4 regions of the Psychrobacter alimentarius genome follow, and region 4 is predicted to be linked to each of the others. Evidence: predicted binding sites of a transcription regulator. Region 4 holds the regulator's gene; each other region holds the start of a gene.

Region 1 (3,220 bases), 930 kb from region 4:
GTCAGTACTGGCTGTTTCGTTATACAGTTGCTCCTTGACAGAAGGCTGAATGATCTTTGTTTTGGGTCTCGCAGTGATTGGTTCTACAGACGGCTCTGCCTCTATTGTAGAGGTAGATGCTGGCGTAGATTCCGCTATCACTTCTAAATCTGTTGGCTCGTTTTTGACGAATTCATTTTTTAACGATTCACTTTTTATAGGCTCAGAGCTCATATCATCAGAAGTCAGAGCAGCAGTATCAGAATGACTCATGCTATTGGCACTATAGGCCATCTGCTCACTCGCCAACAAATCATCGACCGTATTGGCATCATTCCATGCAAAGCTTGGTTCAACTTTACGGACAGGCGCTATGACAGGATTTGATGATGAATGTGTTTGATTATCTATACTCTCAGTCGTACCGTTTTTTAGTGGTTCAGTCTCTAAAGAATCAGGTTTTTCATGACCAGATAAGGCAGTCTGGGTTGCTGTTGTGGCTTGTGTCGCTGCGGCCATAGAGGCTCTGACACTATCAGAAAGCCCAGACTTCACCAAAAAGTCTGACAAGACGTTGCTAAACCGACCGCTTTTATCGGTAGCCTGCTCAGAAGATTGCAAGGCCAAGGGCAACTGCTCATAAGCTGGCGCTTCTTGATCTGGATTCGCCCCTGTGGTGACTTTGCCCTTCGTGTTTAATACTTCTCTGTTTTGAGTGACTGCTACGGTATCTTGTGTGTTTTCTTTTTTTACACCTGAACCAAACCAAGACAGGGCGGTGATTTTCTGATAAATCGTCATCCAATGAATGTTAAAGGCAAAGGTCGCGGTGAGAACGACAAACACCATCAAGAAAACCACACTCCCCCACTGCGTTAAGAGCTGTGCTAAACGCACCTGCAACTCAAGACCAATGATGCCACCCGCCACTCCTTCAAGTGCTGTCGCGGTAGGATTGGTGAATTGTTGCACTAAAGCTACGAGCTGGGCAAACAAGGCACTGGCACTTAATAATAAGAAGACATAAGCGACCAAACGCATCAGCCAAAACGTAGGCTTATTGTCCCACCAAATAAGGATAGACTCATAAATCAAAAATGCCAGCAGCCACCATGCACCAAAACCAAAGAAGCTGTAGAGCAAGTCGGACAACCACGCACCTGTCTCACCGCCCATATTATTGATTGTGGTCATATCACTACTGATGTGTGACCAACTCGGATCGTTACCCGTATACGTCATCAAAATGACGAACAGATAAACGGCCAGTATTAACCCAAGGAGGGTAAATATTCCTTTTTTCAAATACTCAATAAGCGGTGCTGATATCACGTAAGATCTGCCTTGTTATTAATACTAAATGGTCGCCGCATGACTAAGCCTAATCATGCTGACATAAAGTGCTGACATAAATATACCTAGCAACAGGGTTAAGAGCCATTATTGATTCCGACAATGGTGAATAACGATGGTCTTTTTACTCTAACTGTACTTGGCATAACTTCTTATAATAACAAATAGATAGGTATGGTGGCGACAGTCTTCTAAAGAAAGCAGGCAAGAAAGTCAGTCAATCTGCGATTTATGCATAAAACCGTACAATTAGTACAAACAGCTGATAGGATAACGCTAACAATTTTGCGTAAACTCTATAAAATAACCATTATTTATTAAGGCCAAACGTCAAGGCAAACATGCTTTGATTATAGTGATGCCTGTGTTTGTTTTAGCAAACTTGCACTTTTGGGTCTATGCCCTTATGTTATTATCACATTGCAATTAAACAAACCAAAACAGTCTCATTTTTTGAAATTTTTTATAACATTTATCATTCTTATTTTTAATTCGTATATTTAGCAAGGAACAAACTCATGGCAACTGATAATACTGCTCCACGTCACGAAAAGCTTATTATTCTAGGATCAGGCCCTGCTGGCTATTCTGCTGCAGTCTATGCCGCACGTGCCAACCTCAAACCTGTGATGGTCACAGGCTTGGAAGTGGGTGGACAATTAACCACCACTACAGAAGTCGATAACTGGCCAGGGGATGCTCATGATTTAACAGGTCCTGCGTTGATGGATCGTATGAAAGCCCACGCTGAGCGCTTTGGTACTGAGTTGGTCTATGATCATGTCAACGAAGTAAACTTAAACGTACGTCCTTTTCAGTTGGTCGGTAATAACGGCACTTATACTTGTGATGCTCTAATTATCTCAACAGGCGCGTCTGCTCAATACTTGGGCATAGAGTCAGAAACCAAGTTTAGAGGTTTGGGTGTATCGGCTTGTGCCACTTGTGATGGTTTTTTCTATAAAGATCAAAAAGTCGCTGTGATTGGCGGTGGTAACACTGCTGTAGAAGAGGCTTTATACCTGTCTAATATCGCGTCTGAAGTGACGCTCGTGCATCGCCGTGATAGCTTACGTTCTGAAAAAATTCTACAAGACAAATTATTTGAAAAAGCCAAAAATGGCAATATCAAAATCGAGTGGAATCATCAAGTCAAAGAAGTCGTTGGCGACGACATGGGCGTGAATGGTGTCATCATTGAGTCTATGATTGATGGCAGCACCAAACAGCTAGATACCATGGGTATGTTTGTGGCGATTGGTCATAAGCCTAATACAGATTTGTTTAAAGATCAGCTCGATATGAAAGACGGCTATCTTATAGTCAAAAGTGGCCTAAATGGTAACGCCACGCAAACCAGTATTGAAGGCGTGTTTGCTGCTGGCGATGTTGCAGACCATGTGTATCGTCAAGCCATTACTTCTGCGGGCACAGGCTGTATGGCAGCGCTGGATGCTGAGAAGTACCTGGACGCTATTGGTGAAACGATGGCAACTGACCACACCTACGCATCAACATTGACCGCTGATCAAGAATCCTAAATGGGCAATATCACTCTACCAAACGATCAAAACATCACGCCTGAGACCTTAAAAAGTCTTGGGCGTTATGACTTCCCTGATCCTACCTCTATCGATCCTGAAGGGATTGGTCTCGTTGCCATGGGTGGCGATCTGGCATCTGACACGCTGATTTCTGCTTACGCGCAGGGACTGTTTCCTTGGTTTAATGAAGACGAGCCCATCGCTTGGTGGTGTCCTGAACCAAGATGTGTGGTGGTGCCCTCCGACTACCAACCAAGCAAGTCTTTACGCAAACAAGCAAGACGCGAACGTTGGCAGTTGACCTTGAATCAGGCATTTGATGATGTCATCCGTGCCTGTAGCTT
Region 2 (3,220 bases), 420 kb from region 4:
AATATAAACTTGGTCATAGTATTCTGTCGGTAATTGGTAAAGAAGGATTTTACTAAAAATACGTCATAAAATATAGGGCAAAACAAAAACTCTTTAAAACTCTTCGTTTTCAACCCGTCTCTATTATAACGTATTCGTTATTGGAAACAGACATAACAAAAAAACTCACCCCGAAGGATGAGTTTTATAATCAGATTCTAATGGTTAGATTAGAATTTGTATTCTAGACCAGTACCAATTACAACTACTTTAGCATCGCCAGACGTGCGAACTAATTGATCATTCTCTTCACGTGAACTATCAGTCCATGTATAAGCAGCATTATCAGCTTTATTCATACCAGCATAAGCATGCATGATGATGTTGTCTTTAAAGAAGTATTTACCACCAACAACGATTTGGTCTGAATCAGAGTTATTAAAACCGTTTAGGTTGCTAGTGTTGTTGTACTGAGCATAAATAGAAGCTGGACGAGCAAAGTTAGTTAAGCCCATTTGACCACTAACAATTAAACCTTTTTCTTTCTTACTATCGCTTGAGTTATCAACACCATCATAATCAGCTACTTGATATAAAACACCAAGTGTTACAGGCGCTGCGATATATTTACCTAGATCAACACTAGTTGTAGCACGGATGATATCACCCTCAATGTTTTGATCTTTGTCATATGCAATACCAGCAGTAAAGCCTGTGCCTTGATCAAACATAGCAGCAACACCGAAACCAGCATTATCATTGTTGTTTGCATCGTCAGAGCTATACATTGCTGTAAATTGTAATGGTAGGCCATCATACTTAGGCGCAGTCCAAATCACTGAACTTGGGATACGGTTACTATCCGCCATGTTCAATGCATCAACAGCTTCGTTTTCATTTTGTGTAGTACCTAGGTTATCCCAGTAACCTTGACCAACAACAACATTGTCAATACTAGCTAAGCTTGATTGGTTTTTACCAACACGGACCTCACCAAACTGCTTGTTTACAACACCAAGATACGTATCACGGTTAGTGAAACCATTGTTATCACCATCGATGCGCGTGCCATACTCTAACTGATAGATAACATCAGTGTTAGCAGTCATGGCTTCAGAGCCTTTGATACCGATACGTGAAGCATGAGAGTTAATCTCTACTGTATCTTCATCATAGTTGAAAGCAGGAAAACCTGTGTTTGAATCAAAATCGGTATTAACATAATCAGCCGCTAAGAATGCTTTACCATAGACAGTAGGTGCTGCATTGGCTGCAGATACAGATAGGGCAGCAACTGCTGTAGCTAAAAGTAGTTTTTTCATGGGGTATCTCCACTTTACAATTTTAGTAATAAGCGAGCTATTATTAGCTGGTGCTCACAATGGTATCGTCACAAATCCTCAAAGATATAATGTGTAACTGGCTACCGAGATTAGTCAGAAACAAGTGTGGCGAAGTTCTATTACAGTAAGATGAAAAAAACCATGACTTACATAACTGGGATTAAAAAAGTAACTGCCATGTAAACTTAGGTCTTTATCGGTCTGTTGCGTAACATCCGTTACCAAACTCATACTTCGAGTACAAGCATAACAACTTTGACATAATTTGCAACATATTTTTTCGCTTTTTAAACTTATCAATTTATCATCGTAAAATTATCACTCAATAATCAAAGCGCCAAAAAAAATCCCTATCCAGTCAACTAGATAAGGATTCTATTGATTAATATTATTACTAATAAATTGAAACCACCTTAACGAATATACCCTTACCATCGTAAATAACGCGCTATTTATCTACGAATAAATAGCGCTAACAAAAACGATATATTTTATTATTAGGTGCAATAAAAGGAAATAAGCTTAGCTGTTTGCCTTCAAATCGAGACGGGCTTGATGCAATAGTGGCTCAGTGTAACCGCTAGGTTGCTCGCGTCCTTTAAATATCAAATCACAAGCGGCCTTAAAAGCATAAGAGCCATCAAAATTGTCTGCCATCGGTTGATACTCGCTGTCGGCTGCATTTTGCTCATCAACGACTTTGGCCATGCGCTTCATCGTCTCTATCACCTGCTGCTCGCTCACCACGTCATGATGCAACCAGTTGGCAATATGTTGACTTGAGATGCGCAAAGTCGCTCGGTCTTCCATTAGCCCCACATCATCGACATCGGGCACCTTAGAGCATCCAACCCCTTGATTGACCCAGCGTACAACGTAACCCAAAATCCCTTGCGCATTATTTTCCAATTCTTGCTGTTTTTGCTCTTCTGTCCAATTGGTGTCTTTTGCCAATGGAATGGTCAAGATATCATCCAAACTTGCACGCTCACGCGACTTTAAGCGATCCTGTACGTCAGCAACATTTACTTGGTGATAATGGATACTATGCAAGGTTGCCCCTGTGGGTGATGGTACCCAAGCCGTCGTAGCGCCTGATTGAGGATGCGCCATTTTGGTCTCCATCATCTCTTTCATCTCGTCAGGCTTTGCCCACATTCCTTTGCCAATCTGAGCATGCCCCTGTAGACCTGTCTCTAAACCAATGTCGACGTTCCATTGCTCGTAGGCTGGTTGCCAAGCTTGTGATTTCATCTCCCCTTTTGGCACAAATGGACCTGCATTCATGCTGGTATGCATCTCATCACCAGTACGGTCTAAAAAGCCTGTATTAATAAAGATTACACGCTCTTTCGCTTGGCGAATGGCCTCTTTTAGATTGACCGTCATGCGACGCTCTTCATCCATAATTCCAATTTTAAGACTGTAACGTTTTAAGCCTAATAAATCCTCTGAGGCATTAAAAAAATCATTGGCCATTTTGACTTCTTCTGGACCATGCATTTTTGGTTTAACGATATACATGGAACCCTTACGTGAATTCGATAACTCGTTTCTACCGTTAAGATCATTGAGCGACAATAGTGGAGTAACCAAGCCATCCATCAGACCTTCGAAGATTTCCTCTAAGCCATCACCCAAATCGACTAAAATAGCAGGGTTTTGCATTAAATGACCGACATTACGGATCAATAGCAATGAGCGACCTGGCAAGATAAGCTTGCCGCCGTCTGGTGTATTATATTCACGGTCTGGGTTTTGCTTACGTGTACGAGTCTTGCCGCCTTTTTCGAAGGTCTCTTGTAAGTCGCCATTCATCAAACCAAACCAGTTGCGATATACCTCTACTTTTTCCTCTGCATCGACCGCAGCAACTGAGTCTTCACAATCTTGAATTG
Region 3 (3,220 bases), 470 kb from region 4:
TAAGTCCATATTTTCTTTGATACGGTTCATCGCTACGTGCCCAGGCCCTTCGATCATCACTTGTACGTCATGCTTCCATGCGACTTTGGTCAATTCACCAAGGGTACGTAGCTCGCCGAACTGTGCCTCATCGTTGGCATCTTGCAAGCAGCCAGGGCGCAAACCATCGCCCAAACTAAACGCCACATCATACTGTTTCATAATCTCGCAAATGTCTTCAAAATGCGTGTATAAAAAGCTCTCTTTATGATGAGCCAAGCACCACTGTGCCATGATAGAACCGCCACGTGACACAATACCCGTCAAGCGCTTGGCGGTCAGTGGAACGTAGCGAAGTAGGACGCCCGCGTGAATGGTGAAGTAATCCACCCCTTGCTCAGCTTGTTCGATCAAGGTGTCTCGAAAAATCTCCCACGTCAAATCTTCTGCCACCCCATCGACTTTCTCTAACGCTTGATAGATTGGTACCGTACCGATGGGTACAGGCGAGTTACGAATCAGCCATTCGCGCGTTTCATGAATATGATTGCCCGTTGATAAATCCATGATGGTATCTGCGCCCCAACGCGTCGCCCATGTCATCTTTGATACTTCTTCGTCGATTGAGGAACCAAGCGCTGAGTTGCCAATATTGGCATTGATTTTTACCAAAAAATTGCGCCCGATAATCATCGGCTCGGACTCAGGGTGATTGATGTTATTTGGGATAATAGCGCGACCAGCGGCCACTTCACTGCGCACGAATTCAGGTGTGATGATTTTGGGTGTATTGGCCCCAAAATTTTCCCCATCATGTTGGCGTGTATCCGTCAGCTCATGTTGCTTCTGCGTTTCGCGAATGGCGATGTATTCCATCTCAGGGGTGATGACGCCGCGGCGCGCGTAATACATTTGCGTGACATTGCCTGACAAGCCGTTGCCTGTTTTGGCACGGCGCGGCTTATCAATATGAGCAAATCTTAAGTTGGCGGTACTAATATCACGTGCGCGCGCTTGTCCGTATGAGCTGGATAAACTGCTGAGCTGTTCGGTATCGCCGCGCTCTGCAATCCAGTGTTCGCGCAGTTTTGGCAAGCCACGGGTGAGGTCAATATCGACATTGGGGTCGGTATAAACGCCGGAGGTGTCATAGACATAAAATGGTGGGTTTTTTTCCCAATTCGCCTCATCCGTGCCTTGAATAGGGGTTGGATCAAGAGAAATTTCGCGCATCGGTACTTGAATATCAGGACGCGAGCCTTCGATATAGACTTTACGAGAGGCGGGGAGAATGCGATGAAGGTCACGGGCGTCTTCTTCAAAACGCGCATCACTTGCCGTGCGGTGAGCAGGGGTTTTTAGCGCCTCAGATTTTTTATCGGATTTACTGCTGGTCTCATCTATAGTTGTCGGCTTAACAAGCGCGTCACTATTTGGAGTATGGACTTGAGGGTTTTGAGTGTTTGTCGTTGTCTGAATATTTGAAGGTTTCATGTGCTGTCCTAGCGTGTTGGTTTTTGAATAAAATCAACACCGCCAGTAGCTGCGGGGTAAAGCCATGTGATACGAACAAATACAATCAAAAAGCAAACGTGCGCCCGAAATGAGACGTAGTGAGTCACTAAAAGTTTGATGGACACAAATTATTAGCACCATACATCGGCAAAAAACCGCTGTTAAACATTGGCAATAATAAAAAGGCATTTCTGCGCGCCCTTTGTACATATAGAACATAGGCTTAAGACTTCCCTGCGTCGGTACTAACCGCATCAGGTTCGGCGGGTGATCTCTCAGCGAATGTATAAAGGCAATTGTTTTAGTAAAGCAAGTTTAATAAAACAGGCCAATATGACACCGCACCCCGAGTCTGTCAGTGTTGTAAATCAACTTCATACTAGCAAAATTCTGTTCTAACGGCTAATGGTATTTGGAGAAAACCTTGGGCTCGAGAAACGATTGCCTTATGTACTGAGCTTATAAAGGCAGGTAGAAGGGAACAATGCGCTGTTATGGGCGAAACTAAAAGATTAAAGTCATTGTCATTAAACTGTCATAAAAACTTGTCACTATAGCTCGCATGTCACAAACAATGTTTTTTTGTATCGTTGTCAAACTTTAGGAGTCTTACATGCGTTATTCGTTATTAGCAGTGGCCGTCAGCTGTACCTTAGTACTTACGGCGTGTAACAAATCGACCGATACGACAGAGCCGGCTGCTGATACTAGCAGTAGCGCTGCCGCAACGACTGAAACAACTGGCAATGCAACCACCAGCACAGCATCTGCTGCTACTTCAGGGTTCAAGTCTGCTGAAAACATTGCCATGAACATCACTGGCGCAGGTGCTTCTTTCCCGCAGCCTATCTATGCCAAATGGTCTGCTGACTACAATGCTGATACTGGTGGTCAGGTCAACTACCAATCAATCGGTTCTTCTGGTGGTATCAAACAAATTCAGTCAAAAACAGTCGATTTTGGTGCCTCTGATGCGCCGATGACGCCTGAAGAGCTTGAAGAATCTGGTCTTATCCAGTTCCCAACCGTTATTGGCGGCGTTGTACCAATTGTCAATATCGATGGTGTTGAGCCAGGCGCGCTAAAATTGGATGGTCAGACATTGGCTGATATTTATCTAGGCAAAATCAGTAAATGGAATGACCCAGCTATTGTAGCCATGAACCCAGATTTGACCCTACCTGATGCAGCCATTACTACTGTTTTCCGTTCAGACGGGTCAGGTACGACTTTTAACTTCACAGATTATCTCGCCAAAGTGTCACCGGATTGGAACAATACCGTTGGTGTTGATAAAACGGTTAAATGGCCAACCTCTGCGACAGGTGCTGGTGGTAAAGGTAACGAAGGCGTTTCAAGCTACGTTAATCGTATGAAAAACTCTATCGGCTACGTTGAGTATGCTTACGCTAAGCAAAACAACATGTCACATACGGCTCTTAAAAATGCCGCCGGTAACTTTGTACAGCCTTCTGCAGAGACTTTTGCAGCGGCAGGTGACATCGATTGGTCAAAACAAGAAGGCTTTTATAAAGTCATCACCAACTCTGAGACTGCTCAAGCATGGCCAATCGCTGCTGCGACATTCATCTTGGTACACAAGCAACCAGAGAATCCTCAGCAAGTGGCTGGTGTGTTGAACTTCTTTGATTGGGCATATACCCAAGGCGATGATGATGCCATGGCGTTAGATTACGTTCCTTTCTCTGATACTGCCGTCGCATTA
Region 4 (3,220 bases):
ACATAAGCTGCTGGAAAAACCACACTAAATGTCGACCCCACCCCTTCTACGGATTCAATTTGCAAACTGGCTTCGTGTTGATACAAAACGTGTTTTACAATAGCGAGACCCAACCCTGTACCACCGGTGGCGCGGCTACGCCCTTTGTCGATGCGATAAAAGCGCTCCGTTAGACGTGCGATGTGCTCTGCTGCAATACCAATACCATTGTCTTCCACGGCAAATCGGCAGCCTTCTGAGGTTTTTGTCCAGCTAATGGTTATATTACCACCCTTGGGTGTGTACTTAATGGCATTTATCACAAGGTTAGATAAGGCACTGTTTAGGTACATCTCAGAACCATATAGCCCATCATAAGTGTCTATCTGCAAATGGATGATATGCCCGTATGCTTGGTTGTATGCTTGCGCATCGTCATACACATGGGTCAGTAGTTTGGTCATATCAATATAGTTGAGCTCGTGAGTTTCTTCGATTTCAATTCGAGACAACAACAATAGATCATTCACAATTCTATTCATACGCGCCGTTTGCTGACTCATAAGCTCAAACCCGCGTCGCCAATGCGGCGGCATGTCTGGCTGATCTGAGAAATTCTCTAAATAGCCCATCATCACAGTCAACGGAGTACGTAATTCGTGCGAGACATTTGCTACAAAGTCGCGACGCATCTCTTCTAAATGCTGCAAGCGTGTCACATCATAGATAATCAGTAATTTTTGGTCACCAAAAGGCGTGAGTTCACATTTCAAGTAGCGTTTAGGATCTTGCCAAGATTCTATGTGCACACCCTCACTGAGAGTCGTAGTGGTCGCTTGATAGTACTGACGAAACTCAGGTACTCGAATGAAATCAAAAATGCTTTTGCCTGCATCGCCTACTTGTAGTGACAATAAATCTTGTGCCGACTGATTCCACCACTCCACATTGTCATCTTGGTTGAGCAAAATCACAGCATCTCGTAAAGCCAGTAAGGCGCTTCTGATTTTTGTCAATTGATCCGAGGCGTGTTGATTAGAAACTGATTCTGATGGACTCTGTTGATTATTTTTTGTCATTATTGTGCTCATTCATCATCCCTACTACTTTTTTGCCATGTCATCTTAGGTTGCGACTGCCATGAGGTTTCTAAGCATGGCTAATTATGTCGGCGTAATGATATTAGAAAATCGATAGCCTGTACCGCGAACGGTCTGTATCAACGTATCACAGCCGTAAGGTCTTAATATGGTACGCAGACGTTTAATATGGACATCGATGGTTCTGTCCTCAATATAGACGTTGCCGCCCCATACTTGATCTAGTAGCTGTGTGCGCGTATAAGCACGCTCTGGATGACTCATAAAAAATGCCAATAACCGATATTCAGTAGGGCCCAATTCAACCACTTTACCCGCTACTGTCACACGTTGACTTCTTGGGTCTAAACTGAGCTTGCCGACTTCGATAGATTTATCACTGCTGAGCGCATTACTACGCCGCAGCACCGCCTTGATTCTAGAGATAAGTTCGCGCGTCGAAAAAGGCTTGGTCATATAATCGTCAGCACCAGCATCAAGACCATGAACTTTGCTGTCTTCTTCGCTCTTTGCCGTCAGCATAATGACGGGTATTTCAGAGAGCAGATCATCGTTTTTTAACATACGACAAAAATCCACGCCACTCTTATCGCCTGGCAACATCCAGTCTAGTAGAATCAGCGCTGGTCTATGATCCACGACTTGTTGATGCGCTTCTGACACATCGGCGGCTTGTAGACTATCAAACCCAGCCATCTCTAGCGTCATGACCACCATTTCACGAATCGCAGGTTCATCTTCAACAATCAAAATTTGCTCGTTATACATACAGCATTCTCAGTGTTAAGTACAAAGTTTAGCACGTAAAAGGCGATACATATTCGCCAGCTTTTATCTATTAAACGGATTAATTGTGACAGCTTGATGACAGTTATTATTCAGTATGACATAAACTACCGGACTTCTAATATGAAGTTTAATGGGCCATCATTGATGCTCTCAACTTGCATGTTAGCACCAAACTGCCCAGTAGCAATGATAGGATGCTGACTCTTTGCATACTCAATCAACTGAGCAAACAGCACTTGTGCTGCCTCAGGTGCCATCGCCCCACCAAAATCAGGCCTGCGACCTTTGTCGGTTGTGGCCATTAAGGTAAACTGCGATACCAATAACAATCCGCCATTCACTTGCTGGACATTTTTATCCAGTTTACCGGCCTTGGCAGGATCGTCGTTATTCTCAAAAATACGATACGTCAGGATTTTATCAATCATGCGCTGCGCGGTTTGTAGGTTATCATCGTGTCCTAAACCAATATAAGCCAATAGTCCATGCTCGATGGCACCGATATTAGACCCCTCAACCACGACACTCGCGCTGCGTACTCGCTGTATAAGTGCTTTCACTCCCTAACTCCTTACAGATTATGGCCATACAATCATACGCTGTCCATGATAAAATATGGCTATTTACTTGCCTATTATTTATTACACCACACTTTATTTTGGTAGCCCTATTATGAATTTATTCACCACCTTACAACAGCTTGTCCCACAACAGAAGCTAAGTAAAGTTGCTGGACGTTTGGCCGCCAGTCGCCATCCTTATGTCAAACGCACTTTTATTCGTAGCTTTGCAAAAGCATATAATGTCAGCTTAGATGAGTATGAGCGCCAAAGCCTCAATGCCTATGAAAGCTTCAATGATTTTTTTACGCGTGAGCTAAAGGAAGACGCTCGTCCTATCGACACCACAGCTGACGGTATTGTCAGTCCCGCTGATGGAGTTATCTCGCAGTTAGGACAGATTAATGACCATAAAATGCTGCAAGCAAAAGGTCGTCATTATGACGTTGGGCAACTGCTTGCTGATAGTGAAGATGGTCGTTATTTTGCTGATGGTAGTTTTGCCACTGTGTATTTAGCGCCCAGCAACTATCACCGTGTCCATATGCCATTTGCTGGTACATTGACCAAAACTCGCTACGTGCCCGGTACCTTATTTTCGGTGAACAATACCACTGCGGCCAATGTCCCTGACTTGTTTGCGCGTAATGAGCGTCTAGTCTGCATGTTTGATACTCAGTACGGCAAAGCGGCAGTGGTGATGGTAGGTGCTATGATTGTCGCTGGTATCGAAACCGTAGCGACTGGCAAAATTGTCCGTACTGATGATGTACAAGAGGCCAATCATGACAT

The links. The regulator PhoB, encoded in region 4, activates phosphate uptake and scavenging genes when phosphate is short. The targets are predictions, from matches to a motif close to TGTCATNAANCTGTCATAA.
Region 1: a site for PhoB is predicted at 1,360-1,378, ahead of A3K91_RS02515 (DNA translocase FtsK). Genes of this name have one in related genera too.
Region 2: a site for PhoB is predicted at 1,439-1,457, ahead of A3K91_RS10530 (porin). Genes of this name have one in related genera too.
Region 3: a site for PhoB is predicted at 2,017-2,035, ahead of pstS (phosphate ABC transporter substrate-binding protein PstS). Genes of this name have one in related genera too.

What each region holds. Positions count from the first base shown of each region.
Region 1 is NZ_CP014945.1:591,137-594,356, reverse strand. It holds gene A3K91_RS02515 (DNA translocase FtsK) at 1-1,311, opposite strand, end outside; gene trxB (thioredoxin-disulfide reductase) at 1,851-2,873, shown strand; gene aat (leucyl/phenylalanyl-tRNA--protein transferase) at 2,874-3,220, shown strand, end outside.
Region 2 is NZ_CP014945.1:2,572,483-2,575,702, forward strand. It holds gene A3K91_RS10525 (CTP synthase) at 1-17, opposite strand, end outside; gene A3K91_RS10530 (porin) at 210-1,301, opposite strand; gene A3K91_RS10535 (malate synthase G) at 1,845-3,220, opposite strand, start outside.
Region 3 is NZ_CP014945.1:123,727-126,946, forward strand. It holds gene thiC (phosphomethylpyrimidine synthase ThiC) at 1-1,473, opposite strand, end outside; TPP riboswitch at 1,709-1,853, opposite strand; gene pstS (phosphate ABC transporter substrate-binding protein PstS) at 2,108-3,220, shown strand, end outside.
Region 4 is NZ_CP014945.1:2,991,009-2,994,228, forward strand. It holds gene phoR (phosphate regulon sensor histidine kinase PhoR) at 1-1,058, opposite strand, end outside; gene phoB (phosphate regulon transcriptional regulator PhoB) at 1,143-1,847, opposite strand; gene dtd (D-aminoacyl-tRNA deacylase) at 1,973-2,428, opposite strand; gene asd (archaetidylserine decarboxylase) at 2,541-3,220, shown strand, end outside.